Regions from separate parts of the Streptomyces sp. NPDC058632 genome, predicted to be linked through region 2. Evidence: predicted binding sites of a transcription regulator. Region 2 holds the regulator's gene; the other holds the start of a gene.
The links. The regulator HspR, encoded in region 2, represses chaperone genes until heat shock. The targets are predictions, from matches to a motif close to TTGAGNNNNNNNNNCTCAA.
Positions count from the first base shown of each region.

Region 1 (15,119 bases), on a different contig from region 2:
CGCCCCGGCTGGAGCACCGTGACCGTGAAGGCCGCCTCCCTCAATCACCATGACCTGTGGTCCCTGCGGGGCGTCGGCCTCCCGGAGGAGCGGCTGCCGATGATCCTCGGCTGCGACGCCGCCGGGATCGACGAGGACGGCAACGAGGTCGTCCTGCACTCCGTGATCGGACAGACCGGCCACGGGGTGGGCCCGGGGGAGCCCCGGTCGATCCTGACGGAGCGCTACCCCGGCACGTTCGCCGAGCAGGTCGCCGTGCCCACCTGGAACGTCCTGCCCAAGCCGAAGGAACTGTCCTTCGAGGAGGCGGCCTGCCTGCCCACGGCCTGGCTGACCGCGTACCGGATGCTGTTCACCAACGCCGGGGTGCGGCCCGGCGACTCCGTACTGGTGCAGGGCGCCGGCGGAGGCGTCGCCACCGCCGCGATCGTGCTCGGCAGGGCCGCGGGGCTGCGGGTGTTCGCCACCAGCCGCGACGAGGCGAAGCGGAAGCGGGCCCTGGAACTGGGCGCCGTGGAGGCGCTGGAACCCGGGGCGCGGCTGCCGCAGCGGGTCGACGCGGTCATCGAGACGGTGGGGGCCGCCACCTGGTCCCACTCGGTGAAGTCGCTGCGGCCCGGCGGCACGCTGGTGATCTCCGGCGCCACCAGCGGCGACCGGCCCTCGCACGCCGAGCTGACCCGGATCTTCTTCCTGGAGCTCAAGGTCGTCGGGTCGACGATGGGCAGCAAGGACGAACTGGAGGACCTGCTCGCCTTCTGCGCCGCCGCCGGTGTGCGCCCCGTCATCGACGAGGTGCTGCCCATGGACCGGGCCCGGGAGGGGTTCGAGCGGATGGAGACGGGCGGGCAGTTCGGAAAGATCGTGCTCACCGGTCCGTAGCCGCGTAGGGACACAGCGCCCATCCCTGCGGCCTCTCGCGGGGGGTGTTCACGGCCGGCCCGGCTTCCGGGCCGGCCGCCCGCTTGTCAACCAGGGTTGACGCACGGTCTGTTGTCAACGTATGTTGACGGCATGACTGAGGCAACCGATCTTGCCGAGCGGGCGGGTGACCGTGATCCGCGGGTCGGCCTGCGGGCCGTCGCCGCGCTGCGCAGGCTGCTGGAGCAGTTGGAGGCCGTGCAGGTGCGCAACGCGCGCAACCACGGCTGGTCGTGGCAGGAGATCGCCAACGAGCTCGGAGTGAGCAGGCAGGCCGTGCACAAGAAGTACGGGAGGCATTGATGTTCGAACGGTTCACGAAGGATGCCCGCGCCGTGGTGAAGGGGGCGGTCGAGCAGGCCGAGGAGGCGGGAGCGCGGCACGTCGGTGCCGACCATCTGCTGCTGGCCCTGATCGACCGGGAGGGCAGCCGGGGCTCGTTCGCGCTGGCCGCTCTCGGACTCGCCGAGCGACGGGATTCGGTGCGGGCCGCGGTGGAGGAGGCGCGACGGAGGGCCGGGCTGACCCAGGCCGAGACGGACGCGCTGGCCGGGCTCGGCATCGATGTCACGGAGATCGTCGCCAGGGTGGAGGACGTGCACGGCCCCGGAGCCATGTCCCGCGACGGGAGGAGCGTCGGCCGGTGGCGCTCGGGGCGCCGGCCCTTCACCCGGGAGGCCAAGGACGCCCTGGTGGGCGCCCTGCGTTTCGCCACCGACCGTCACGATCGCCACATCGGCGACGAACACCTCCTGCTGGCCCTGACCGTCCACCCAGGTGTTCCGGCGGAAGTCCTCGCGGATCACGGCGTCACGTACGAGTCCCTGGCGAGGGTCCTGTACGGCGACGGGGAGGCCAAGGCGGGCTGAGCACCGTGGGAGCCGGGCGGCCGGACGCGTAGGCCGGTCAGGGGCGGGACTTGGCCGAGACGGACGCCCGGTCGGGTTCCGGCCGTCCGTCAGGGTGCCTGCTCGGGCTCTGTCGTGGACGGGTGGTGGCGGGCGGACAGGCGTCGCGGAGCCGGTCAGGGGACGCCGGGGCCAGGGATCGCGCGGTGCGGGTCGCGTCATGGTTGTCGTCCCGCGGACCATCCCCGGGGTGCGCACCTGCGTGACGGTCGAGAGGGCCGGGTTATGTGCGGTCGCGGGCCGAGCGGGACCGGGCGGGCCTGCCCCGGGGCCCTCGTCAGGGCTTCGGGGTGTGCAGGAGGGCTCCGATCCGGGCTGCGGCCGTGGACAGGTGGTGGCGGGCTTCGCGGAGCTGGTCCGGGGTGATGCCGTGGTCGCGGGTCGCGTCGCGGATGTCGTCCCGGAAGCGGTCCAGCAGGCGGTCCAGGTCGCGCGCGGGGTCACCGGCGGAGTCCGTGGCGTCCTCGTGCGCCCAGGACGGGGTGTAGTCGGCGGGGAAGTCCTCCGGTGTCCGGGAGTACGACGGGCCGGGAGCCGGGGCGCCGCTCTCCGCGCCGGTACGGCCGAAGCCGAAGTCCTTGCCGAACTCGCCCACCTCCTTGACCAGCTCACCCAGGCCCTCGCGCAGGCCCGTCGGCCAGTCGCCCCGTGAGAAGTGGTCCTGCACCTGCTCCTGGACCCGCCGGGCGATGCGCTGCACCTCCTCCTGGGCCTGGGCGGCGGCCCGCTCCTGGGCCTCCTTGGCCTGACGGCGGGCACGCTGCGCCTCGTCGCGGGCGCGGCGGCTCTCGTCCTTCGCGCGTCGGGCCTGTTCCTTCCACTCCTGCTTGGCGCGGCGCATCTCCTCCTTCGCGGCGCGCCAGGCCTCGTTGTCGCCGAGGCCCGTGAAGTCGCCGCCGGAGGCGGGGCCGGCGCCGGCCCCGTCCGGCGCCTCCGCGTCACGGCCGCCCTTGCGGGCCTGGCCGGCGGCGGCACGCATCTCACGGCGCAGGTCGCCCGCCGCACCGCGGACGTCGGCCCGGATCTCGGCGGCCAGCTCGGCGACCGACTCCCGGATCTCCAGCTCCAGGTCGATCAGCTCGCCGCTGCGGCCGGCCAGTTCGGCACGGCCGGCGTCCGTGATCGAGTACACCTTGCGGCCGCCCTCGGTGGTGTGGGTGACCAGGCCCTCGGCCTCCAGCTTGGCCAGGCGCGGGTAGACCGTGCCCGCCGACGGCGCGTAGAGCCCCTGGAAGCGCTCCTCGAGCAGACGGATCACCTCGTAACCGTGGCGCGGGGCCTCGTCCAGCAGCTTCAGCAGGTAGAGGCGGAGGCGGCCGTGGGCGAAGACGGGGGGCATGTCAGAGCACCTTCTTGTCGGTCGGGCCGTCGGTCGGGCCATCGGCGGGGCCGCCGGGTGTGGCGTCGGAGGAGCCGGGGTCCGGAACGGGGACGGAGCGGTCCCCCGAGTCGTCCCACGGCTCGCCCTCCTCCTCGTGGGGCGGGCGGCGCAGCAGGGCGATGGAGCCGGAGACGGTGGTGGCCCGCAGCTTGCCGGTGCCCGCGCCCAGCCGGCCGGTTATCTTGTGGGCGCCCCACTGGCCGTGCACCCGCAGGCCGTCGAAGGCGTTGGAGACGGCGCCGCTCGCCGTGTTGGCCTCGACCTCGGCATCCGCCGGATCGGGCAGCCGGATCGCGATCTCGCCGGAGACACTGGTCAGCCGGATGTCGGTGGGACCGTCGGCGGCGAGGTCCACGATCATGGAGCCGCTGACCGAGTCCGCCCGCACGGTGGAGCCGGAGCCGTCGACCACGGTGAGGTCGCCGGATACGGAGTTGAACCGGAGGTCACCGGTGACGGACTGGGCCTCGACGTTCCCGGACACCGTGTCCGCGCGGACCGGGCCGGAGAGGGCGACCAGGGTCGCGTCGCCCGTGACGCCCTTCACCACGGACGGTCCCTTGATCCCGGAGACGACGGCACCGGCGCCGACCACCCCCACCTCGACCCGCGTGTGCGCCGGAACGGCCAGGGAGACCACCGCGCTGCGGCGCCAGCCCTTGCGGTCCAGCCACTTGAGGAAGCCCTTCCAGGGCAGGTCCTCGTAGGCCACCGTCAGGACGCCGTCCCGCTGGGTCACCACCAGGGGCGGTCCCTCGACCTCGGAGACCTCCAGCCGGGCGGAACCCTCGTCCGTGCCCACCACGTTCACCGTTCCGTTGACGATGCGGACGTGGAGCTCGGTCACTGGGTCGTCGAAAGCGAGCTTCTCGGACCCCGAGACGGACCTTTCGAACATGGTGGAACCTCCTGGGCCGGCTGCCGGGCTGCCGGATGTCTGAGTGCCGGAGGGCGTAACGGCGCAACGAGGAGTGTGATGCATGGCTGCACGCACACCACGACGCGCCATATCGCGTCTTACGTGATTCACGATATATCGCGGACGGGGAAAGTCAAGGCGCTCGTTCCAGTGAGCGGTCGCCGTGCAAATGAGCGGTCGCCGTGCAAAAGGGGCGAATTGCCCTACGGTATGACCATGTCGACGGAACAATCCCAGGTCGCGGGCCGGGCCCGCCCCGTATCGGGAGCCCTGCTGCTGTGCCGTGCGGAGGCCGGATCCGTCGTCCCCGCCGCCCGGCTGCTGCACGAACGCATGCTGCTCGCCCGAGCCGGCGAGGAGTGGAGCGTGCTCGTTCCCGAGGGCGGGCCCTGGCGGTCCGGCACGGACCCGGTGGACCGGGTGGTCAACGGCTGGGCCATCGCGCTCACCGTCGGTGTCTCCTGGCCGGTGCTGGCCCTGTGGTGGGACGGAGAGCGGGCCGGGCTCACCCTCGCCACCGGCTTCCGCCGTCCGGTCGGCTATGTGTGGCTGGCCGACGGCACACCGGCCGGCATGGAGGAGGCCATGCGCACCTTCGCGGGCCGGCTCGGCCTCGACCCGGTCCTGGACATGCAGGCCCTGAACGAGCTGACCGAGCCGGATTCCGCCGCCGACGCCTCCGCGCGGCTGAGCGGTGTCCTCGCCGTCCTCACCCGCGCGGGCGTATCCCTGCCCCCGGGACTCGCCCCCGGCGAGAACGCCGACGGACTGCTCGAAGCGGCCCGGCTCCAGCCGGACACCCGCCGGATCGAGGCGGACGGGAGCAGCGGGAAGGACGAGGACGGCGGGAAGAGCGCGACGGGCGGGGACGAGCGCAGGGATCGGGCCCAGGCCCAGGAACAGCAGGCCCAGGAACAGCAGAGGGAGTACGGAGCGGGAGCGATGGACCGGCCGGGCGGCACCACCGGCGCCCGGCACCCCGCACCCCGGCACCCCGCACCCCGGCACCCCGCACCCCGGCCCTCCCGCGCGGGCGGTCCGTCGCCCGTACCCGCCGTGCCCGTCCTGGCCCTCGTGCAGATGGCCGCGGGCCTGCCGCTGGCCGTCTGGGGCCTACGGCACCGCAGCGGCGGCTGGATCGTGGCGGGGACGCTCCTGCTCGCCCACGGCACCGTCACGCTGACCACCCACACCCTCACCCACCCACGCGACTGAACCCGCGCGGCCGGGTCCTGCCCTACTCCTCGTCCTCGTCCTCGTCGTCGTCCAGCCGGGCCAGCCAGGTCGCCAGGCGTTCCACCGGCACCTCGAAGTCGGGATTGAGGTCGACGAACGTCCGCAGCTGCTCGGCGAGCCACTCGAAGGTGACCTCCTCCTCGCCGCGCCGCTTCTCCAGTTCCTCGATGCCACGGTCCGTGAAGTACATGGGGACAAGAATATGTGCGCCCACACGGACCGGGCCGCACCCCCACAGTGGGGGTGCGGCCCGGTCACGTACGGCCTACGACCCATGACGGCGTCGCTCAGGAGTCCGTCAGGCGTCGAACACCTCACGCACCAGCTGCTCCTGCTCGGCCTGGTGCCGCTTCGCGGAACCGACCGCCGGGGACGAGCCGTGCGAGCGCGAGATGCGGCGCAGACGCTCGCCGTGCGGGACGTCGGCGCCGACCGCCAGGTCGAGGTGGTCGATCAGGTTGAGCGCGATGAACGGCCAGGCACCCTGGTTCGCCGGCTCCTCCTGGGCCCACAGGTACTTCTCGGCGTTCGGGTACTTCTTGATCTCCGCCTGGAGCTCGGTACCCGGCAGCGGGTACAGGCGCTCGATGCGCAGGATCGCCGTGTCCGTCACGCCGCGCTTCTTCCGCTCGGCCTCGAGGTCGTAGTAGACCTTGCCGGCGCAGAAGACGACCTTCTTGACCGCGGCCGGGTCGACCGAGTCGTCGCCGATGACCGGGCGGAACTGGCCCGTGGTGAACTCCTCCGCCTTCGAGGCCGCGGCCTTCAGGCGCAGCATCGACTTCGGGGTGAAGACGACCAGCGGCTTGTGGTGCGGGTTGTGCACCTGCCACCGCAGGAGGTGGAAGTAGTTCGACGGGAGGGTCGGCATCGCGACCGTCATGTTGTTCTGCGCGCAGAGCTGCAGGAACCGCTCCGGACGGGCCGAGGAGTGGTCCGGGCCCTGACCCTCGTAGCCGTGCGGCAGGAGCAGGGTCACACCGGAGGTCTGGCTCCACTTCTGCTCGGCCGACGAGATGAACTCGTCCACGACCGTCTGCGCGCCGTTGACGAAGTCGCCGAACTGCGCCTCCCACATCACCAGCGCGTCGGGGCGGGCCAGCGAGTAGCCGTACTCGAAGCCCATCGCCGCGTACTCGGAGAGCAGCGAGTTGTAGACGTTGTACCGCGACTGGTCCTCGGACAGGTACAGCAGCGGCGTGAACTCGTCGCCCGTCTCGCGGTCGATGACGACCGCGTGGCGCTGGCCGAAGGTGCCGCGCTGCGAGTCCTGGCCGGACAGCCGGACCGGGACGCCCTCCAGGAGCAGCGAGCCGACCGCGAGGGTCTCGCCCATGCCCCAGTCGATCGTGCCGTCCTCGACCATCGCCGCCCGGCGCTGCAGCTGCGGCAGCAGACGCGGGTGGATGGTGACGTGGTCGGGGATGTTGACCTGCGACTCGGCGATCCGCTTGACGACCTCCGAGGTGACCGCCGTGTTCACGGCCACCGGGAACTGGGCCTGCGGCTCCGAGGGCTCGGCGGCCGTCGGCTGGGCCGCCGCCTCGCGGACCTCGGTGAAGACCTTCTCCAGCTGGCCCTGGTAGTCCTGCAGCGCCTGCTCGGCCTCTTCCAGGGTGATGTCGCCGCGACCGATGAGGGACTCGGTGTACAGCTTGCGCACCGAGCGCTTCTTGTCGATCAGGTCGTACATCAGCGGCTGCGTGAACGCCGGGTTGTCCGACTCGTTGTGACCGCGGCGGCGGTAGCAGATGAGGTCGATCACCACGTCCTTGTTGAACGCCTGGCGGAACTCGAAGGCCAGCCGCGCGACGCGGACCACGGCCTCCGGGTCGTCGCCGTTCACGTGGAAGATCGGGGCCTCGATCATGCGGGCCACGTCCGTCGCGTACATGGAGGAACGCGAGGACTCGGGCGCCGCGGTGAAGCCGACCTGGTTGTTGATGACGACATGGACCGTGCCGCCGGTGCGGTAGCCGCGCAGCTGCGACATGTTCAGGGTCTCGGCCACCACGCCCTGGCCCGCGAAGGCCGCGTCGCCGTGGATCGCCACCGGCAGGACGGTGAAGTCCGTGCCGCCCTTGTTGATGATGTCCTGCTTGGCGCGCGCGACGCCCTCCAGGACCGGGTCCACCGCCTCCAGGTGGGAGGGGTTGGCGACCAGGGAGACCTTGATCTGCTCGCCGTCGAGACCGGTGAAGGTGCCCTCGGCGCCCAGGTGGTACTTCACGTCGCCGGAGCCGTGCATCGACTTCGGGTCGAGGTTGCCCTCGAACTCGCGGAAGATCTGCGCGTACGACTTGCCCACGACGTTGGCCAGCACGTTCAGCCGGCCGCGGTGGGCCATGCCGATGACGACCTCGTCGAGACGGGACTCGGCGGCCGAGTCCAGCACGGCGTCGAGCAGCGGGATGACGGACTCGCCGCCCTCCAGGGAGAAGCGCTTCTGACCGACGTACTTGGTCTGCAGGAAGGTCTCGAAGGCCTCCGCGGCGTTCAGCCGGCGCAGGATGCGCAGCTGCTCCTCGCGCTCCAGGCTGGAGTGCGTGCGCTCCACGCGGTCCTGGATCCACTTGCGCTGCTTCGGGTCCTGGATGTGCATGAACTCGATGCCGGTGGTGCGGCAGTACGAGTCGCGGAGCACGCCGAGGATGCTGCGCAGCTTCATCAGGCTCTTGCCCGAGAAACCGCCGACCGCGAACTCGCGCTCCAGGTCCCACAGGGTGAGCCCGTGCTCGGTGATGTCCAGGTCGGGGTGCTTGCGCTGGCGGTACTCCAGCGGGTCGGTGTCGGCCATGACGTGGCCGCGGACCCGGTAGGAGTGGATCAGCTCGAAGACGCGGGCGGCCTTGGTGACGTCGTCGTCGTGGGACGCGTCGATGTCCTTGAGCCAGCGCACCGGCTCGTAGGGGATGCGCAGCGCCTCGAAGATGTCGTCGTAGAAGCCGTTCTCGCCCAGCAGCAGGTTCGCCACGGCGCGCAGGAACTCGCCGGAGGCGGCGCCCTGGATCACCCGGTGGTCGTAGGTCGACGTGAGCGTCATGACCTTCGAGATGCCGAGCTTGTTCAGGGTGTCCTGGCTGGTGCCCTGGAACTCCGCCGGGTAGTCCATGGAGCCGACGCCCAGGATCACCGACTGGTTCGGCATCAGGCGCGGCACCGAGTGGACGGTGCCGAGGCCGCCGGGGTTGGTCAGCGAGACCGTGACACCCGTGAAGTCGTCCATCGTCAGCTTGTTGTCGCGGGCGCGACGGACGATGTCCTCGTAGGCCTGCCAGAACTCGAAGAAGTTCAGCGTCTCGGCCTTCTTGATGCCCGCGACGACCAGCTGGCGGTCGCCGTTCGGCTTGACCAGGTCGATGGCGAGGCCGAACTTGACGTGCTCCGGCTTCACCAGGGTGGGCTTGCCGTCCACCTTCGCGTAGTGCCAGTTCATCGACGGCATCGCCTTGATGGCCTGGACCATCGCGTAGCCGATGAGGTGCGTGAAGGAGATCTTCCCGCCACGGGCACGCTTGAGGTGGTTGTTGATGACGATGCGGTTGTCGAACAGGAGCTTCACCGGGAGCGCGCGCACGGACGTGGCCGTGGGCACCTCCAGGGAGGCGTCCATGTTCTTCGCGACGGCCGCGGACGGGCCGCGCAGCGTCAGCTGCTCGGGGCCCTGCTTGGCCTCGTCGGCGGGCTTCGCCCGGGAGGCCTGCGACTTCGCGGCGGCCGGCTCGGCGGCGGCAGGCTTGGCGGGGGCCGGAGCGGCCTTCGCCGGAGCGGGTGCCGGGGCCTTCGCGGCCGGCTGGGCAGCCGGCGGCGCGGCGGCGGGCTGCGGGGCAGCGGGTGCCGCGGGCGCGGTGGCGGGCCGGGCCGGGGTGGCCGACGCGGCCGTCCTCGTGCCGGCGGTCCCCGTTGCCGCGTTGTTCACCGGAGCCGGGCCCTGAGGGGCGCCCGGCTTGTAGTCGGCGAAGAAGTCCCACCAGGCCCGGTCGACCGAGTTCGGGTCCTGGAGGTACTGCTGGTAGATCTCGTCGACGAGCCACTCGTTGGCACCGAAGGCCGCGGCAGGGTTCTTGCCCGCTTGGTCGGTGTCGGTCGAGATGCTCGAGTTACTGGGGGACTGTGGCGACACGGCGTCAACCGCCCTCTTCCGCTTCACAAGATGATGGACAGCGGAAATTAAGGCTACGCCTCCCCGACCGAGAAGGTCAGTCCGGGCCCGTTCAACGTCGTGCAAGTCACATCTCAGAGGGTGTTTCGGCGCAGGAAATGGCGGGAAACAAGCGTGGTTCCGCATTGTCGGGGCGCGCCGGGAACGGCTCGGCCGCGACCCGGCGCACTCGTGGCACGGGCCTGCGCCCGAACCTGTGCTGATCACACCTGTCCGTCAGCGCGAACGTACATGGATCTTGTGGCTCCGCTTGGCACCCTACGTCAACCCGACGAGGGGGAGACTCCCGGAAGGGTGATGAGAATGCGACAGCCCCGCTCGGATTCGGCCACCCCGATGCGTCCGCCGTGGAGATCGACGGCCCAGCGGGCGATCGCCAGGCCGAGACCGGTGCCTCCGTCGCTGCCCGGACCGTGCGGCAGATTGACGCTGCCGCGGTTGAACCGCTCGAAGACGCGGTGCCACTCGGTCCGCGGAATGCCGGGCCCCTCGTCCAGGATCTCCAGCTGGAGCGAGTCCGGCTGAGGTCCGGGCCGCGCCTTGACCGTCACCCGGCCGTGCGGCGGGCTGTGCTTGACCGCGTTGTCGATGAGGTTGGCGACGACCTGGTGGATGCGCTCCGGGTCGAGGTGCGCGGTGAGTTCCGGGGGTGAGACGTCGAGGCTCAGATGGACGTCCTTGCGCGTGTGGCCGCCGGAGCCGGTGGTCATGCCCGCGCGAGCGGAGGCGACCATGTTGGCCTCCTTGAGCACGCCGGACAGATACGGCCACACCTCGAACCGCTGCCGCCGCAGCGGAACGACCCCGTTGTCCAGACGGGACAGGTCCAGGAGCGTCTCCACGAGACGCCCCAGCCGCTCGGTCTGCTTCAGTGCCGTACGCATGGTCTCGGGGTCGGCCTCGGTGACGCCGTCGACGATGTTCTCCAGCACCGCGCGCAGACCCGCGATGGGGGTGCGCAGCTCGTGCGAGACGTTGGCCACCAGCTCCTTGCGCTGGTGGTCCTGGGCCTCCAGCTCGTCGGCCATGACGTTGATGGTCTGGGCCAGGTCGCCCAGCTCGTCCCAGCGGTTCTCGCGCACCCGGCGGGTGTAGTCGCCGTGCGAGATGGACCGGGCCACCGCGTTCATGTCGTCCAGTGGCGCGGTGAGGGAGTGCGCCACGAACTGGGTGATGAGCAGGGTGGCGATCATCGAGAAGACCGTGATGAAGCGCAGCTCCGTCTTGGTGTGCACCGCGATCATCGACAGCCCGGTGGTGATCAGCACCGAGATGACGACCAGCGCACCCAGCTTGGTCTTGATGGAGAACGGGCGGACACCGCCCCAGGGACCGGGATCCCCGGGGCCTCTCCGTGCGGCCGGCCCGTCGCTCATGGCGTCGGCGTCTCCAGGGCGTAGCCCACGCCGTGCACGGTACGGATGCGCTCGGCGCCGATCTTCCGGCGCAGCGCCTTGATGTGGCTGTCGACGGTCCGGGTGCCGGAGGCGTCCGCCCAGTCCCAGACCTCGGCCAGCAGCTGCTCACGGGAGAGCACCGCGCGGGGCGTGTTCGCCAGGCACACCAGGAGGTCGAACTCGGTGGGCGTCAGATGGACGTCCTCGCTGCGCACCCGCACCCTGCGCTGCGCGTGGTCGATCTCCAGTTCGCCCAGGCGCATGATGCCGCTGCGCGGGGTGGTGGCCGCCAGGGCCGCCCGCTCCATGCGGCGCAGCAGCACATGCACCCGTGCCGCCAGTTCCCGCATGGAGAACGGCTTGGTCATGTAGTCGTCGGCGCCGACGCCCAGCCCGACCAGCATGTCGGTCTCGTCGTCGCGCGCGGTCAGCATCATCACCGGCACCGGCCGCTGGGCCTGCACGCGCCGGCAGACCTCCAGCCCGTCGAAACCGGGCAGCATGATGTCGAGGATCAGCAGGTCGGGCTGCCAGGCCTCCGCCGTGTCGACGGCGGACGGACCGTCACCCGCCGTCTGCACCAGGAATCCCTCGGCGCGAAGGCGGGTCGCGATGGCGTCCACGATCGTCGCATCGTCCTCGACCACCAGGACCCGGCGCTGTGCGCCCGGGGTGGTCGCCGCCGTGCCGTTGTGGGAGGTGTGTGTCTGCTCCATCGCCCGCCCCTGAAGTGTGCTTTCCGGAATCCGTGGGGTGAATCCGTCTCTGCGCATGACTGCGATTGACGCTTGAATGATCGGCGTCAGTGCAGCAGCGTACGGGGAGTCACCACGGCTTTGCTATCCAGGGCGGACGCCGAGATGCACGACGTCCGGTACGCCCCGGGCAACCGGGATCTCTTCGGTACGCACCTGCCGGAACCCGGCATTCCGCAAGGTTTTCTCGAAATCCGCCGACGGCTGGGCGGACCACACCGCGAGCACCCCGTCCGGTCTCAACACCCTTGCGCAGTCCATGAGTCCGGTGGGGGAGTAGAGCCCTCCGTTGTCCTCGGTGACGGTCCAGTCGGGGCCGTTGTCGATGTCGAGACACAGCGCGTCGAACGTGTCGAACGTCTCATTGACGTACGCCACCAGGTCGTCCTCGACGATTTCCGTGCGCGGGTCGGCGAGGGCGCTCGCGGAGATTTCGGCCAGGGGGCCCGCGCGGTGCCAGTCGATGACGGCGGGTTCGCGCTCCACCACCGTGATGCGGCCCCAGCGGGGAGCGGCGGCGGCGTGCGCGAGTGAGAAACCGACGCCGAGTCCGCCGATGAGGACGTGCGGGTCCTGGCGCGGACCGTGCCCCGCGCGGGTGTCGGCGGCGTCGAGCGCGGCCAGGGCGGCGTCGACCAGCCGGCGCTCCGAGCGGCCGTCGGAGGTGTCCATCAGGAAGCAGCCGTTCGCGATGATCTGCAGCAGACTCCCGTGCCGGCGGAGCGCCACCTCCCCGTACGGGCCCTCGCGGCGGTCCAGGACTTCGGGGACTTCGGGAATGTCGTAGGGGGTGGACATGTGTTCATCCTGGCAGCACTCCCCGTTCGGCGGAGCACCTCCCGCCGTCTCGTGTCGTCACGGCGGATCCGGGCGGTCCCGGCCGGGCTCAGGGGTTCCGGGCGGCACCGACGGCGCCGATCCGTCCCGGGCCGGCGGGTGATCGCTGAGAGCGAACGTGGGCGGGCGCAGTCCGGGAACAATCACAGGCTCAGAAGCATTGAGTCGGCATAGCTCAACTTGAGTGCCGAAGGGGAGATCATGGCTGCTGAGTCCACACCGCTCGCCCTGCCTGTGCTGCCGCTCGACGACGAGGTCGTGCTGCCCGGGATGGTGGTCCCGCTGGACCTGAGCGATTCCGAGGTGCGCGCCGCGGTGGAGGCCGCCCAGGCCGCCGCCACGTCGGAGACCGGAAAGCCCAGGGTCCTGCTGGTGCCACGCATCGACGGGACCTACGCCGCCACCGGCGTCCTGGGCACGGTCGAGCAGGTCGGCAGGCTGGCCGACGGCGACCCGGGCGCCCTGATCCGGGGCCGGGACCGGGTGCGGATCGGCGCCGGCACGACCGGGCCGGGCGCCGCGCTGTGGGTGGAGGGCACCCGGATCGACGAGACCGTGCCGGAGCGGGTGCCCGGCCAGGTGGCCGAGCTGGTCACCGAGTACAAGGCGCTCGCCACCGCCTGGCTGCGCAAGCGCGGCGCCTGGCAGGTCGTCGACCGCGTCCAGGCCATCGACGGCGTCTCCGCACTCGCCGACAACTCCGGTTACTCACCGTTCCTGTCCACCGAACAGAAGCTGGCCCTGCTGGAGACCGCCGATCCGGTGGCCCGGCTGAAGCTCGCCACCCAGCAGCTGCGCGACCACCTCGCCGAGCAGGACGTCGCCGAGTCCATCGCCAAGGACGTCCAGGACGGCGTCGACAAACAGCAGCGCGAGTTCCTGCTGCGCCGTCAGCTGGAAGCCGTACGCAAGGAACTGCGCGAGCTGAACGGTGAGCAGGAGGGCGAGGACTCCGACGACTACCGGAGCCGCGTCGAGGCCGCCGACCTGCCGGAGAAGGTGCGCGAGGCCGCGCTGAAGGAGGTCGACAAGCTGGAGCGCTCCTCCGACCAGTCGCCCGAGGGCTCGTGGATCCGCACCTGGCTCGACACGGTCCTGGAGATGCCGTGGAGCGAGCGCACCGAGGACGCGTACGACATCCAGGGCGCCCGGGCCGTGCTCGACGGCGAGCACGCCGGCCTGACGGACGTGAAGGAGCGCATCACCGAGTACCTGGCGGTGCGCAAGCGGCGTGCCGAGCGCGGACTCGGCGTCGTCGGCGGCCGCCGCGGCGGTGCCGTGCTCGCCCTCGTCGGCCCGCCCGGCGTCGGCAAGACGAGCCTCGGCGAGTCCGTCGCCCACGCGATGGGCCGCAGGTTCGTCCGGGTCGCCCTCGGCGGCGTCCGCGACGAGGCCGAGATCCGCGGCCACCGGCGCACGTACGTCGGCGCGCTGCCCGGCCGGATCGTGCGGGCGATCAAGGAGGCCGGGTCGATGAACCCGGTGGTGCTGCTCGACGAGATCGACAAGGTGGGCTCCGACTTCCGGGGCGACCCGGCCGCCGCCCTCCTCGAAGTGCTGGACCCGGCGCAGAACCACACCTTCCGCGACCACTACCTGGAGGTCGAGCTGGACCTCTCGGACGTCGTCTTCCTCGCCACCGCCAACGTTCTGGAGGCGGTCCCGGAGGCGCTGGCGGACCGGATGGACATCGTCCGCCTGGACGGCTACACCGAGGACGAGAAGGTGGTCATCGCGCGCGACCATCTGCTCCCGCGCCAGCTGGAGCGCGCGGGGCTCGCCACCGACGAGGTCACCCTCGACGACGGCGCGCTGCGCAGGCTGGCCGGCGAGTACACGCGCGAGGCGGGCGTCCGCACCCTGGAGCGGTCCATCGCGCGGCTGCTGCGCAAGGTCGCGGCCCAGCACGAACTGGGCGAGCGGGAGCTGCCGTTCACCGTCATGGACGGTGACCTGCGCGGACTGCTCGGCCGGCCGCGCCACGTGCCCGAGTCCGCCCAGGACCCGGCGGAGCGCCGCACCGCCGTCCCCGGTGTCGCCACCGGGCTCGCGGTGACCGGCGCCGGCGGTGACGTCCTCTACGTGGAGGCGTCCCTGGCCGACCCGGAGACGGGCGCCGCCGGGCTCACCCTGACCGGTCAGCTGGGTGACGTGATGAAGGAGTCGGCGCAGATCGCGCTGAGCTTCCTGCGCTCCCACGGCGCCGAACTGGAGCTTCCGGTCGGCGACCTGAAGGAGCGGGGCGCGCACATCCACTTCCCGGCGGGCGCGGTGCCCAAGGACGGCCCGAGCGCCGGCGTCACGATGACCACCGCCCTGGCCTCGCTGCTGTCCGGGCGCCCGGTCCGTACGGACGTGGCCATGACGGGCGAGGTCTCGCTGACCGGGCGGGTGCTGCCGATCGGCGGGGTGAAGCAGAAACTGCTCGCGGCGCACCGGGCGGGGATCACCACCGTGATCATCCCCAAGCGCAACGAGCCCGACCTGGACGACGTCCCCGCCGAGGTGCTGGACGGGCTCGACGTCCACGCCGTGACCGACGTCCGACAGGTCCTGGAGCTGGCGCTCTCGCCGGCGACGAACGGCGCGACGCCGGAGGTTCC
Region 1 is NZ_JBHXQZ010000042.1:34,308-49,426, forward strand. It holds gene ACFWVE_RS18030 (zinc-binding dehydrogenase) at 1-882, shown strand, start outside; gene ACFWVE_RS18035 (HTH domain-containing protein) at 1,015-1,224, shown strand; gene ACFWVE_RS18040 (Clp protease N-terminal domain-containing protein) at 1,224-1,790, shown strand; gene ACFWVE_RS18045 (PadR family transcriptional regulator) at 2,107-3,168, opposite strand; gene ACFWVE_RS18050 (DUF4097 domain-containing protein) at 3,170-4,108, opposite strand; gene ACFWVE_RS18055 (hypothetical protein) at 4,346-5,344, shown strand; gene ACFWVE_RS18060 (DUF6104 family protein) at 5,367-5,555, opposite strand; gene ACFWVE_RS18065 (multifunctional oxoglutarate decarboxylase/oxoglutarate dehydrogenase thiamine pyrophosphate-binding subunit/dihydrolipoyllysine-residue succinyltransferase subunit) at 5,664-9,488, opposite strand; gene ACFWVE_RS18070 (ATP-binding protein) at 9,791-10,903, opposite strand; gene ACFWVE_RS18075 (response regulator transcription factor) at 10,900-11,640, opposite strand; gene ACFWVE_RS18080 (spermidine synthase) at 11,764-12,477, opposite strand; gene lon (endopeptidase La) at 12,718-15,119, shown strand, end outside.
Region 1: a site for HspR is predicted at 12,677-12,695, ahead of lon (endopeptidase La). Genes of this name have one in related genera too.

Region 2 (14,455 bases):
GGCCGGGAGCCCCCTTCCTCGTGTGCTGCTCGCTGCTACAGCGTGCCCAGCTTGATCAGTGACAGCAGGGCCAGGAGCTGGATCGCCGAGGCGCCCAGGGCCTTCGGCCAGGGGAGGTCGTGGGAGCGGCTGACCATCAGGGTGAGGAGCGCGCCGCCCGCGACCCAGGTGGCCCAGCCGACGATCTGGACGAACGTGGCGTCGCCGCTCGCGAACATCGCCAGGATCAGGCGCGGGGCGTCCGTGAGGGACGCGATCAGCATGGACAGGCCGACCGTGGGCTGCCAGTTCCCGTTGCCGCCGAGCTGGCGGGCCAGGGAGTGGGTGACCACGCCCAGGATGAGGAAGCTGATCACCATCGCCACGGCCGTCATCAGGACGATCGGTATGGCGTTGGTGATGGTGGCGTTGATCGCCTCCTCACGGGCGCCGTCGAAGCCGAAGACCGCGAGGAGGCCGTAGAGGAAGGTCACGACGAGGGCGGGGCCCCACACCGTGTAGTCGCGCATCTGCAGGAAGGTCCGGTCGGGGGCGGTGACGATGCCCTTGAGCAGGTCCTTCCAGCGCAGCCGGGGCCCCACCGGACCCGGCAGGGGGGCCGCGTCGCCGTGGTAGTGGTCGTCGCTGACCTGGAAGGCCTGGGTGTGGCCCGGGTTGTTGGCCGCGTAGGGGTCGTGCGGGGCATGGGGGGAGTGCGGGGCGTGGGCGCCGGGAGGGTAGGCGCCGCCGTCGCCGAAGTATTCGGGCTCACCGTGTCCGCCGCCGCGCCCGGGGCCGTGCGGGCCGCCGTAGCCGCCGCCCGGTCCGCCCGGGCCGCGGTTCATCTGCGGCCAGCCGCCCCCGTTGCCGCCGCCACCGCCGCCATTGCCACCACCGCCGTTGCCGCCTCTGCCGTGGGGCGGCTGCTGGGGCGGGTACGGCTGAGGCGCCTGCGGGGAGCCGTACGACGGCCCCGGCGGCGTCTGCTGTCCGTACGGGGGGTGTTGCGGTCGCGCGTGAGGAGCGCCGTTGTTGTCCCGGCCGCGTCCGATCCTGAATCCAGCCACGTTGTCGAACGTACCTGGTCCCGGCGGGCCGTGTGCCGGGCCCGGGGTTTCGGGCCCGGCTTTGCGGCCGAGCTGTGACATCCCCTAAGGGGGAGTCAGCTCCGCTCTCCGTCCTGCGTAGGGGTGCGGTCCTACGCAGGACGGACCGGCCGCCGGCTGGCGGGACCGGCCGGTGGGGCGGCGTCAGCCGTTGATGTGGAAGCCGAACAGCGGGGTGCCGGCCGAGGAGATGCCGGCGGAGGTCAGGCCGATGCCGCGTCCGGCGGGGTCGATCTTCGTGCCGTCGGAGTCGAAGACGACGGCGTAACCGTCGCTCGCGTTCTCCCAGGGGAGACCGACCGTGAGGTCGGCCTTTCCGTCGCCGGTGACGTCGGAGAGGAGGACCTCGCCGCCGAAGCCGTCGCCCTCCTCGCCGCCGCCGGGGACGCCGGGGGTGTTCTGTTCCAGGGCCTGGGAGCCGGTCTCGCGGAGGCCGCCGCTCCAGCCGTAGATCACGGAGACCATGCCGGCGTCCTTGACCCCGTGCAGGTCCTCGCCCGGCGCGCCGACGACGAGGTCGTCGTGGCCGTCACCGTTGATGTCGCCGAGGGAGACCTCGTGGCCGAAGCTGTCTCCGGTCTCGTTGCTGCCGGGGACGCCCGCCGTGTTCTGGTTGATGGTCTCGGCGGCGCCTTCGGGGCCGCCCGCCGTCCCGTAGACGATCTCGACGGCTCCGCCCTTGGCGACGCCCGCGCTGTTCGTGCCGGCGTCCCAGCCGTTGCCGATGACGATGTCGCCGCGGCCGTCGCCGTCCACGTCGCCGATGTCGGAGATGATCCCGGCGGGCAGCTTCTGCGCGCCCGACGTCGTCACACCGGAGGAGGAGCCGGGCAGCCAGTAGTTGGCGTTGTACGAGTACTCGCCGTCGCTGTCACCCTCGTAGCCGTCCACGACCAGGTCGGTACGGCCGTCGGCGTCGATGTCGCCCGGGGTGAGGTTGAAGATGTCCAGGCCCGGCACCTTGAGGATGGGGGCCGTGACGCTGTAGCGGCCTCCGGTGGAGCCCGACTTGGTGAAGCCGCCGCGGTAGATGTCGACCTTGTTGATGTCGGACGCGATCGCGAGGTCGTCCCGGCCGTCGCCGTTGTAGTCGCCGGCCGCGACCACCTGGCCGAACCAGTCGTGGGTGGAGCGGGTCGGGTCGGAGACCGTGGTGCCGCCGGACAGGCCGCCGGCGCCGCCCCACAGGATGACCACGGTGCCGCCGTCGGTGTCCGAGCCCGCGTCCTCGCCCGGCGCGCCCACGGCCAGGTCGGCGTAGCCGTCGCCGTTGTAGTCGCCGGGTGCGGTGTGGGCGCCGAACTGGTCGCCCGTCTCGGCGGCGCCCGGGACGCCGGCGCTGTTCTGGCTGAGGGTCTGGATCTTCTTGGCGCCGGCGCCGCCCGGGGAGCCGTACAGGATGGTGACGACCCCGGCCTTGGACTTGCCGTTGACGGAGGCGAGGGGGGCGGTGACGGCGACGTCCCGGTAGCCGTCGCCGTTGAAGTCGCTGTCGAGGCCCGGGGCGGCGGCCGCGGGTCCGGCCGTGGCGACGAGCAGACCGCCGGTGAGCGCGGCCGCGGTGGCGGTCGCCAGAGTGATGCTGAGCTTCTTGCGCATGGGTCTCCTGCCCTGTGCGGGACGGCCGCCGGCTGCGGCGTCCCGTGCTGATGCGGTGATTCACCCGTACTCGTCCTGGATGGGGCACGAGTTCACCGGGCGGTCACTGGGTGATCACCCGGTGATCACCGCCAAGGAGACCGGCGAGGGGCGGGGAGGGTTGTACGTGGACATGGCGAATGTGGGGGACGGATGTGCGGCGGGTGCCGACGGGCGTGAGGTCGTCGTCCCGTACCACGCGGCTGTGCCCGGGACGGATGCCCGGGACGGACGCCCGGGACGACGACAGCGCCCCGCCGCCGGCCGGAGCCGGGACGGGGCGCTGGAGGAGGGGCCGGGCCGGTTACTTCACCGGCTCGGGTTCCGGGGTGTTCTCGCTCTCCGCCTCACCGGCGGGGTCGAGCGGCGTCTTGACGGACTCCAGCAGCAGCTGGGCGACGTCGACGACCTGGATGGACTCCTTGGCCTTGCCGTCGTTCTTCTTGCCGTTGACCGAGTCGGTCAGCATGACGAGGCAGAACGGGCAGGCGGTGGAGACGATGTCGGGGTTCAGGGCGAGGGCCTCGTCGACGCGTTCGTCGTTGATGCGCTTGCCGATCCGCTCCTCCATCCACATCCGCGCGCCGCCGGCGCCGCAGCAGAAGCCGCGTTCCTTGTGGCGGTGCATCTCCTCGTTGCGCAGGCCCGGGACGTTGGCGATGATCTCGCGCGGAGGCGTGTAGATCTTGTTGTGCCGGCCCAGGTAGCACGGGTCGTGGTAGGTGATGAGGCCCTCGACCGGGGTGACCGGGATCAGCTTGCCCTCGTCGATCAGGTGCTGGAGCAGCTGGGTGTGGTGGATGACCTCGTAGTCGCCGCCGAGCTGCGGGTACTCGTTGCCGAGGGTGTTGAGGCAGTGCGGGCAGGTGGCGACGATCTTCTTCGCCGCCTTCGGCTTCTTCGTCTCCTCGGTGACGTTGCCGTCGTCGTCCGTCTCCTCGCCGAAGGCCATGTTCAGCGACATGACGTTCTCCATGCCGAGCTCCTGGAACAGGGGCTCGTTGCCGAGGCGGCGGGCGGAGTCACCGGTGCACTTCTCGTCGCCGCCCATGATCGCGAACTTGACGCCCGCGATGTGCAGCAGCTCGGCGAAGGCCTTGGTGGTCTTCTTGGCGCGGTCCTCGAGGGCGCCGGCGCAGCCGACCCAGTACAGGTACTCGACCTCGGACAGGTCCTCGATGTCCCTGCCGACGACCGGGATCTCGAAGTCGACCTCCTTGGTCCACTCCAGGCGCTGCTTCTTGGCCAGGCCCCAGGGGTTGCCCTTCTTCTCCAGGTTCTTGAGCATCGTGCCCGCCTCGGACGGGAAGGAGCTCTCGATCATCACCTGGTAGCGGCGCATGTCGACGATGTGGTCGACGTGCTCGATGTCGACCGGGCACTGCTCGACGCAGGCGCCGCAGGTGGTGCAGGACCACAGGACGTCGGGGTCGATGACCCCGCCCGCGGCGAAGCCGCTGTCGGACGCGGCTTCGAGGGTGCCGATGAGCGGCCGCTCGGCCTCGGCCAGTGCCGCGGCGGGCACGTCCTTCAGCTGCTCCTCGCTCGCCTTCTCCTCGCCCTCCATGCTCTTGCCGCCGCCGGCCAGCAGGTAGGGGGCCTTGGCGTGCGCGTGGTCGCGCAGCGACATGATCAGCAGCTTGGGGGAGAGCGGCTTGCCGGTGTTCCAGGCGGGGCACTGCGACTGGCAGCGGCCGCACTCGGTGCAGGTGGAGAAGTCCAGCAGGCCCTTCCAGGAGAACTGCTCGACCTGGGAGACGCCGAAGACGTCGTCGTCGCCGGGGTCGGTGAAGTCGATCGGCCTGCCGCCCGACGTCATCGGCTGCAGGGCGCCGAGGGCGGTGCCGCCGTCGGCCTCGCGCTTGAACCAGATGTTCGGGAAGGCGAGGAAGCGGTGCCAGGCCACACCCATGTTGGTGTTGAGCGAGACCACGATCATCCACACGAACGAGGTCCCGATCTTGATCATGGCGACCAGGTAGACCAGGTTCTGCAGCGTCTCGACGGACAGGCCGTCGAAGGCCATGACCAGCGGGTACGAGGCGAAGTACGCCGCCTCGTAGCCGTCCACGTGGTGCAGGGCGCCCTCGAGGCCGCGCAGCACGTAGATGGCGAGGCCGATGGTGAGGATGACGTACTCGACGAAGTACGCCTGACCCGACTTGGAGCCGGCGAAGCGGGACTTGCGGCCCGGGCGCGACGGCAGGCTCAGCAGCCGGATGACGATGAGCACGGCGATGCCGAGCACGGTCATCACACCGATGAACTCGATGTACATCTCGAACGGCAGGAAGCCGCCGATGACCGGCAGCACCCAGTCGGCCTGGAAGAGCTGGCCGAAGGCCTGGGCGAGGGTGGGCGGCAGCGTCAGGAAGCCGACGGCCACGAACCAGTGGGCGATGCCGACGATGCCCCACCGGTTCATGCGCGTGTGGCCGAGGAACTCCTTCGCCAGGGTCACACTGCGCTGGTAGGGATTGTCGGTCCGGGTACCGGCCGGGACCGGCTGGCCCAGCTTGAAGTACCGGACGAACTGGCCGATCGCGCGTGCGAGCAGGGCAACGCCGATCACGGTCAGGACCAGCGACACGATGATCGCGGCGAGTTGCATGGGGGCTCCTCGGGCCTGCGAGGGTTTCGTCGGGGGCTCCTGCCACGGGATTCCCGACATTACTAAGCGGTAACTTATGCAGTCCGTCCGAGACTACCCCCAACCCCAGCCGCACTGTAGCCGGGCACGGGGTGATCTGAGTCGCTGAGGCTTGCCTTGGCAGGCGTTCCGGATGCGGCCGTGTGACGACCTTCAAAGCGGGGCATACGCCACTAACCTATATCTCTGACGCACACGTGCGTCCGCATGCCCCTGCGGCGGCGGCCCGCGGGCCGCCGCCGGTGCCGCCGGTACCGCCGCGGCCTCTGCCGTGCTGCCGTCGGGGCCGCCCCGGGTGACGCCGACGACCCTCGCTCCCGGGGGTGGCTCCCGCCTCGCTTGCCCGCGGAGCTTCGCGGAACCGCAGGTCGGCGCCTGGTTGCGCGTAAGGACCGGATAAGAGTTGAGTCCGGACGACTCAGCTCTGTTGACCCCGCGCCGGACGTCAGGCATGCTTGAGTCTGTTCCACTCAAGTCAGTTGGAGGAATCGAAATGGCACGTGCGGTCGGCATCGACCTGGGCACGACTAACTCCGTCGTCAGCGTTCTGGAAGGCGGTGAGCCCACCGTCATCACCAACGCCGAGGGCGCCAGGACCACGCCTTCCGTCGTCGCCTTCGCGAAGAACGGCGAGGTGCTGGTCGGTGAGGTGGCCAAGCGTCAGGCCGTGACCAACGTCGACAGGACCATCCGGTCGGTCAAGCGCCACATGGGCACCGACTGGAAGATCAACCTGGACGGCAAGGACTTCAACCCGCAGCAGATGAGCGCCTTCGTGCTCCAGAAGCTGAAGCGGGACGCCGAGGCGTACCTGGGCGAGAAGGTGACCGACGCGGTCATCACCGTCCCGGCGTACTTCAACGACGCGGAGCGCCAGGCGACCAAGGAGGCCGGCGAGATCGCGGGCCTGAACGTGCTGCGCATCGTCAACGAGCCGACGGCCGCCGCCCTGGCGTACGGCCTCGACAAGGACGAGCAGGTCATCCTGGTCTTCGACCTCGGTGGCGGTACGTTCGACGTCTCGCTGCTCGAGATCGGCGACGGCGTCGTCGAGGTGAAGGCCACCAACGGCGACAACAACCTCGGTGGTGACGACTGGGACCAGCGCGTCGTCGACTACCTGGTCAAGCAGTTCCAGTCCGGGCACGGCGTGGACCTGGGCAAGGACAAGATGGCGCTCCAGCGCCTCCGTGAGGCCGCCGAGAAGGCCAAGATCGAGCTGTCCTCGTCCACCGAGACCACGATCAACCTGCCCTACATCACCGCCTCCGCCGAGGGCCCCCTGCACCTCGACGAGAAGCTGACCCGCGCCCAGTTCCAGCAGCTGACCGCGGACCTGCTGGAGCGCTGCAAGACGCCGTTCCACAACGTGGTCAAGGACGCCGGTATCGCGCTGTCCGAGATCGACCACGTCGTTCTCGTCGGTGGCTCCACCCGTATGCCCGCCGTCGCCCAGCTCGTCAAGGAGCTGACCGGCGGCAAGGAGGCCAACAAGGGTGTGAACCCGGACGAGGTCGTCGCCATCGGCGCCTCGCTCCAGGCCGGTGTCCTCAAGGGCGAGGTCAAGGACGTCCTGCTGCTCGACGTCACCCCGCTGTCCCTCGGTATCGAGACCAAGGGCGGCATCATGACCAAGCTGATCGAGCGCAACACCACGATCCCGACGAAGCGCTCCGAGATCTTCACCACGGCCGAGGACAACCAGCCGTCGGTGCAGATCCAGGTCTACCAGGGCGAGCGCGAGATCGCGGCGTACAACAAGAAGCTCGGAATGTTCGAGCTGACCGGTCTGCCGCCGGCGCCGCGCGGCGTCCCGCAGATCGAGGTCTCCTTCGACATCGACGCCAACGGCATCATGCACGTCACGGCGAAGGACCTCGGCACCGGGAAGGAGCAGAAGATGACCGTCACCGGCGGCTCCTCGCTCCCGAAGGACGAGGTCGACCGCATGCGTGAGGAGGCCGAGCGGTACGCGGAGGAGGACCACCAGCGCCGTGAGGCCGCCGAGTCCCGCAACCAGGGCGAGCAGCTCGTCTACCAGACGGAGAAGTTCCTCGCCGACAACGAGGACAAGGTCCCCGGTGAGATCAAGACCGAGGTCGAGTCGGCCGTCGCCGAGCTGAAGGAGAAGCTCAAGGGCGAGGACACCGCCGAGATCCGCACCGCCACCGAGAAGGTCGCGGCCGTCTCCCAGAAGCTGGGCCAGGCCATGTACGCCGACGCGCAGGCCTCCCAGGCCGCGGGCGGCGCTGCCGGGGCCGACGCGGGTGCCGGCGGGGCCAAGGCGGACGACGACGTGGTCGACGCCGAGATCGTGGACGACGAACGTAAGGACGGTGCGGCGTGACCGAGGAGACCCCGGGCTTCGACGAACAGTCGCAGCAGCCCGACGTCCCCTCAGGCGTTCCGGCCGATGACGCCGAGCCGAAGGCCGCCGACCCCTCCACGGAGGAGGCGGCGGCCCCGGCCGGGGACTCGGGTCCCGATGCGGGTCTGGTGGCCCAGCTGGACCAGGTGCGTTCGGCGCTCGGTGAGCGCACCGCGGACCTCCAGCGGCTCCAGGCCGAGTACCAGAACTACCGCCGCCGGGTCGAGCGCGACCGGATCGCGGTCAAGGAGCTCGCCTCGGTGAACCTCATGACCGACTTCCTGCCCGTGCTCGACGACATCGGCCGCGCGCGGGAGCACGGCGAGCTGGTCGGCGGGTTCAAGTCCGTCGCCGAGTCGCTGGAGGCGACCGTGGCGAAGCTGGGCCTGCAGACGTTCGGCAAGGAGGGCGAGCCCTTCGACCCGACGATCCACGAGGCCCTGATGCACTCCTACGCCCCGGACGTCACGGAGACGACGTGCGTGGCGATCCTGCAGCCCGGGTACCGCATCGGCGAGCGCACCATCCGCCCCGCGCGGGTGGCCGTAGCCGAGCCGCAGCCGGGTGCCCAGCCGGGCAAGCCGGCCGAGGAGGGCGCCGAGGCGGCGGCGGACGAAAAGGAGACCGGTGGCCCCCAGGAGGGCTGACGCCCCGGCCGGCGCGAGCACGCCGGCGCGGGCGGGCACGACGGGCAGGGCAGGCAGGCCGGGGACGGCCTGCAGGGCGGGAGAGGAGGGACGTCGGGGATGAGTACCAAGGACTTCATCGAGAAGGACTACTACAAGGTTCTCGGCGTCCCCCAGGACGCCACCGAGGCCGAGATCAAGAAGGCGTACCGGAAGCTCGCCCGCGAGTACCACCCGGACGCCAACAAGGGCAACGCCAAGGCGGAGGAGCGGTTCAAGGAGATCTCCGAGGCGAACGACATCCTCGGCGACCCCAAGAAGCGCAAGGAGTACGACGAGGCCCGCTCGCTCTTCGGCAGCGGTGGTTTCCGCGCGGGGCCGGGGGCGGGCGGTGCCGGGTCGTTCAACTTCGACCTGGGTGACCTCTTCGGGGGCGGCCAGGGCGGTGGTCAGGCCGGCGGTCAGGCCGGCGCCGGTGGCTTCGGCGGCGGGATCGGTGACGTCTTCGGCGGCCTGTTCAACCGCGGCGGCGGCGGCGCGGGCGGCACGCGCACCCAGCCCCGGCGCGGCCAGGACATCGAGTCCGAGGTCACCCTGAGCTTCACCGAGGCGATCGAGGGGGCGACGGTCCCGCTGCGGATGTCCTCCCAGCAGGCCTGCAAGGCCTGTTCGGGCACCGGCGACAAGAACGGCACACCGCGCGTGTGCCCGACCTGCGTCGGTACCGGGCAGGTCGCCCGGGGCAGCGGCGGCGGGTTCTCGCTCACCGACCCGTGCCCGGACTGCAAGGGCCGCGGGCTGATCGCGGAGAGCCCCTGCGACATCTGCAAGGGCAGCGGCCGGGCCAAGTCCTCGCGGACGATGCAGGTGCGCATCCCCGCGGGGGTCAGCGACGGCCAGCGGATCCGGCTGCGCGGCAAGGGCGCTCCGGGCGAGCGCGGCGGCCCGGCGGGCGACCTCTACGTGGTCGTGCACGTGGGCAGCCACCCGGTGTTCGGCCGTAAGGACGACAATCTCACCGTCACCGTCCCGGTCACCTATCCGGAGGCGGCGCTCGGCGGTGAGATCCGCGTCCCGACGCTCGGCGGTCCGCCGGTCACGCTGAAGCTCCCCCCGGGGACACCCAACGGGCGGACCATGCGGGCCCGGGGCAAGGGAGCGGTCCGCAAGGACGGTTCGCGCGGTGATCTGCTGGTCACCGTCGAGGTGAGTGTTCCCAAGGACCTTCCGGGGAAGGCTCGTGACGCACTGGAGGCGTATCGCGAGGCGACCGCGGACGACGACCCGCGGGCGGAGCTGTTCCAGGCCGCGAAGGGAGCTTGAGGGCGATGGACGGTCGTCGACGCAATCCGTACGAACTGACGCAGGAAACCCCGGTCTACGTCATTTCGGTGGCGGCCCAGCTCTCCGGGCTGCACCCGCAGACGCTGCGTCAGTACGACCGTCTGGGGCTCGTCTCCCCGGACCGCACCGCCGGCCGGGGCCGCCGCTACTCGGCCCGTGACATCGAGCTGCTCCGCCAGGTGCAGCAGCTGTCGCAGACCGAGGGCATCAACCTGGCCGGCATCAAGCGCATCATCGAACTGGAGAACCAGGTCGCCGCGCTCCAGGCCCGGGTGGCGGACCTGGAGGGCGCGCTGGACGGCGCGGCTGCGACCATGCGCCAGCGCGAGGCGGCGGTGCACGCGTCGTACCGCCGGGACCTGGTGCCGTACCAGGAGGTGCAGCAGACCAGCGCGCTGGTGGTGTGGCGGCCCAAGCGCCAGCAGCAGCCCGACTGACGGCAGGCGCCGACCGCCCTCGTTCGGGTGGTCGGCCGGGTGGCGTGAAAGCGTCGGTCCGGTGCGGGCGGCGCTGTGACGGAAACGGCCCCGTGTGAAGGCTGCGATATGACGGAGAAGTTCCGTTTGACGCAAAAGTGAAGTGTCGCGTGAGGCCCGGAGGTTCGTCCGAACCCCCGGGCCTCACCTGCGCGTGGACGACTGATGGCCCGTCACTTCTTCGTTCGTGCGCCCCGGCGTACGCCCCGCGCACGGCTGTGAGCAGCACGTGTATGCGTGTGTAGGGGTTATGTGCGAGTCTTTCGCCGAGCCCACACGACTTCAGCGCACGGTGCTGTGTTCATCTCGTTAAGTAGTTGGTCTTGACGCCAGTGGTCGCTGGAGCGTTGGCTTTTCAGTCACATGGGCCGCAATGTTGTGCCCACGTCCAAAACGTACTGAAGTGAGCTCCCGCATGCGTCGTATCGCCATATCAGTCGCCGCCGCCTCGATGTCCGTCGTGCTTGCCGGTTGCGGCGTACTCAACGCGACGGGGAGCAGTGACGGAGCGAGCCCCACCAAGGGGAACGACGTCACCATCGGGCTCCTGCTGCCGGAGAAGGCCAACACCCGGTACGAGCAGTTCGACTACCCCATCTTCAAGAAGAAGGTGGAGGAGCTCACCAGTGACAAGGGCAAGGTGGACTACGCCAACGCCGAGGCGGACCCGGGCAAGCAGTCGAGCCAGATGCAGCAGATGATCGAGGACGGGGTCGACGTCATCGTGCTGGACGCGGTCGACGCGCACGCCATCGCCGAGGACGTGACGAAGGCCAAGGACGCGGGCATCCCCGTCATCGCCTACGACCGGCTGGCCGAGGGCCCGATCGACGCGTACATCTCCTTCGACAACGAGCTGGTCGGCGAGGTCCAGGGCCGTTCCCTGCTGGAGGCGCTCGGCGGCGACGGCGGGATCACCAGCAAGGTCGTCATGATGAACGGCTCGCCGACCGACCCGAACGCCAAGCAGTTCAAGGCGGGGGCGATGTCCGAGCTCAAGGGCGCGGTGACCATCGCCAAGTCCTACGACACCAAGGACTGGAAGCCGGAGAACGCCGAGGCCAACATGGCCGAGGCGATCGCCGAGATCGGTGCGGACGAGATCGCCGCGGTCTACTCCGCCAACGACGGCATGGCGGGCGGCATCGTCAAGGCCCTGGAGGCGGCCGGCGTGACCGACCTGCCCCCGATCACCGGCCAGGACGCCGAACTCGCCGCGGTGCAGCGGATCCTCCTGGGCGACCAGTTCATGAGCGTGTACAAGTCCTACCCGACCGAGGCGGACAACGCCGCGGAGATCGCGGTGGCGCGGGTCCAGGGCAAGAGCATCCAGTTCGACGCGCTGACCGACGAGCGGGTCGACAGCCCCACCCACAAGGACATTCCGGCGCAGCTCGTGCCCGTGGTCGCCCTGACCAAGGAGAACATCGCGGACACGGTCGTCGCCGACGAGATCTACAAGCTGTCGGACATCTGCACGGCCGCCTACAAGGAGGCGTGCGACGAGGCCGGGTTGCGGTAGCCCTCGACCGTCCTGCCGGGGAGCGCGGATCGCCGCGCTCCCCGGCAGTGTTGTTCCCCGACGCGTCTCCGGGCCCCCGCCCCGGCTTCCCGCCCTCTCCGCGCCCCGCGTTCCCCGCCGTGCGCACGCCGCTCCGACACCGCTCACCCGGGCCTGTCCTCCGCCAGTTTGTTGCAATGTGACGAGGCGAGGCCCGGAGATAGACGGTCATACCGGTGGTTTCCGGCGGTCACGGCGACGGGAGCCGTGTTGCGGAGCCGGGTGGGTCCGCGCATAGTGGCGCATCGGAAAGTGGCTGAACCGGGGGTGGGACGGGCAATGGCCGGGCGCGGGACGGGCGAGCACCCACACGGTGCTGACCGACTGTGCGACGCCGGGGATCGCGTGTATTCCCGGGCCGTACGGCGCGGGCGGGTGCCGCGCCGGGACGCGGAGCCGGTGCCCTGCCTCCTGGACCTGGCCCTGCTGCACCCGGACCCCGACGACATGGACTGGCTGGTGCCGACTGCCCCGCAGGAGGTCATGACCCGGCTGCTGCGGGGGATGTACGACGAGGTCAGCGCGAGCCATCGGCGGGTGGGTTCGGCCGTCGAGGCCTTCGAGTGGTACGTCGGCCTCGACCGCGGGGCGCAGTCGCCGCAGGCCTCTGCCGCCTCGGCCGGGGAGGGGCCGGCGATCCGGGTGCTGGACGGTGTGGCCCGTATCCAGGCCGCGATGGACAAGGCGACGCAGGCGTGCACCACCGAGGTGCTGACGGTCCAGCCCGGCGGCATCCGGCGTGAGGCGGAGCTGTCGGAGGGCTTGCACCGGGCGACGGCGCTGCGCGGGCGCGGGGTGCGGATGCGGGACCTCTACACGCATGTGGCCCGGCACGGCCAGGGGCTGCACACGTACCTGGAGCTGATGGGTGACGCGGTGGAGGCGCGGACGCTGGACGAGGTGACCGAGCGGCTGATCCTCTTCGATCGCACGGTCGCCTTCATCCCCGCCAACGCCGAGCGCTCGATGGCGTTGGAGCTGCGGCATCCGGCGCTGGTGGAGTACCTGAGCACGGTCTTCGAGCGGCTGTGGCGGCTCGCCCTCCCACTGGCCGCCCCGCTTCCCGACACCGGCATCGAGGGCATCTCGCACCGGGAGCGGTCCATCGCGGCGCTGCTGGCGGAGGGCCACCAGGACGCGGTGATCGCGGAGCGGCTGGGGATCAGCGTGCGCACCTGCCGGGCCCACATCGCCCGGCTGTCGGAGACGCTGGGCGCGGCCAGCCGCACTCAGCTGGGCGTCAGGATCGCCCAGGCGGGCCTGGACGGTCCGCCTGGTGCGGCGGCGGCACCCGTCAGGATTCGTGCTCGAGGATCCCCGACTGGGCGATGAGGTAGCCCAGTTGGGCGCGGCTGCCACTGCCGAGGGCGGAGGCCAGCTTGGCTATGTGGGCGCGGCAGGTGCGGACGTTCATCCCCAGGCGCCGGGCGATGGCCTCGTCGACGTGGCCCTCCACGAGGAGTTTGGCGATGGAGTGCTGGATGTCCGTGAGGCCGTCCGAGGCCGGTTCGTACGGGGCGCCCATACTCAGGGGGACCGCGCGGGTCCACATGAACTCGAAGACCTTGATCAGGTAGCGGACGAGGCCGGGGTGGCGCAGTTCCAGGGCGACCTGACGGTCGTCGCGGGTGGGGATGAAGGCCACGGTCTCGTCGCAGATGATGAGCCGCTCCACGAGCTCGTCGATGGTGCGGTACTCCACCCTGCCGGTGCCGAACCGTGCCACGTACGCCAGCGTCTCGGGGCTGTGGCGGGCGGTGTGCTGGTAGAGGGTCCGGATGCGCACCCCGCGCTCGGTCAGCTGCTGGTCGCGCTCCAGCCCTTGGGCGAGGGTGTGTTCCAGCCGACGGCCGCCCGGCTGGACGGTGAGCATCTCGGACCGGCACTGCGCGGTGGCAAGATCGAGGGCGGCGTTTATCCGGTCGAGGCCCTCCAGCACCGTGATCGAGTGGGTGGTCATCGTCGCCTGGGCGCTGAGGGCCATGAACGGTTCGAAGGCGTCGGCCAGTTCGATCGACATCCGCCTGCGCTCGGTGATCTCCCGTTCCAGCGGGTTGAGCCGGTGGGCCAGGGCCACCGCAGGGGAGAGGGGGCGCAGCCAGGTGGGGTCGTCCGGGTCGGGGTGCAGCAGGGCGAGCTCCATCAGGCAGGGAGCGGGCTCCACGTCCGTGCGGGCGATGCGGCCCGCGCGCAGGGCGTCGGCGTAGAGGCGGCTGCCGGCCTCGCACAGTTCGGTGACCGCATGGGGATGTGCCTCATTAGTCCGATTCATTATCAAATCTCCACCCCACAGGGTCCTGAACATGCAGGAACATGATGCACCGATTGTGTGGCCATGACGTGCCCGAATGAGCCATCGTCGTACCTGACGGGGGAAAAGGGTGATCTTCGAGTGAGGACGAAGCCGACTATGCGCAAGAGAACGCTTCGCTCGGTGCTTGTCGCCGCATTCTCCGCCGTCGTGGCCTTCGGGGCGCTGAGTGGCCTGGCCGGCACGAAGGGTGACGTGCGGGCGGACGGCGACCGGGGACCGGCGGTGAGTGCCCAGTCCGTGGCCGAGGGCGACAGCAGTTGGGGTGTGGTCACTCCCACGGCCGAGGGCGACAGCAGTTGGGGTGTGGTCAATCCCACGGCTGCGGACGACAGTAGTTGGGGCTGAGTGATGACCACGCCTCCCGACGACCGATCCTTCCGCCGCGAGATGGCC
Region 2 is NZ_JBHXQZ010000037.1:30,659-45,113, reverse strand. It holds gene ACFWVE_RS16445 (Yip1 family protein) at 36-1,127, opposite strand; gene ACFWVE_RS16440 (FG-GAP-like repeat-containing protein) at 1,230-2,684, opposite strand; gene ACFWVE_RS16435 (heterodisulfide reductase-related iron-sulfur binding cluster) at 3,028-5,334, opposite strand; gene dnaK (molecular chaperone DnaK) at 5,867-7,720, shown strand; gene grpE (nucleotide exchange factor GrpE) at 7,717-8,388, shown strand; gene dnaJ (molecular chaperone DnaJ) at 8,488-9,690, shown strand; gene ACFWVE_RS16415 (heat shock protein transcriptional repressor HspR) at 9,696-10,148, shown strand; gene ACFWVE_RS16410 (sugar ABC transporter substrate-binding protein) at 10,603-11,709, shown strand; gene ACFWVE_RS16405 (LuxR C-terminal-related transcriptional regulator) at 12,028-13,080, shown strand; gene ACFWVE_RS16400 (helix-turn-helix transcriptional regulator) at 13,043-14,020, opposite strand; gene ACFWVE_RS16395 (hypothetical protein) at 14,159-14,407, shown strand; gene ACFWVE_RS16390 (hypothetical protein) at 14,411-14,455, shown strand, end outside.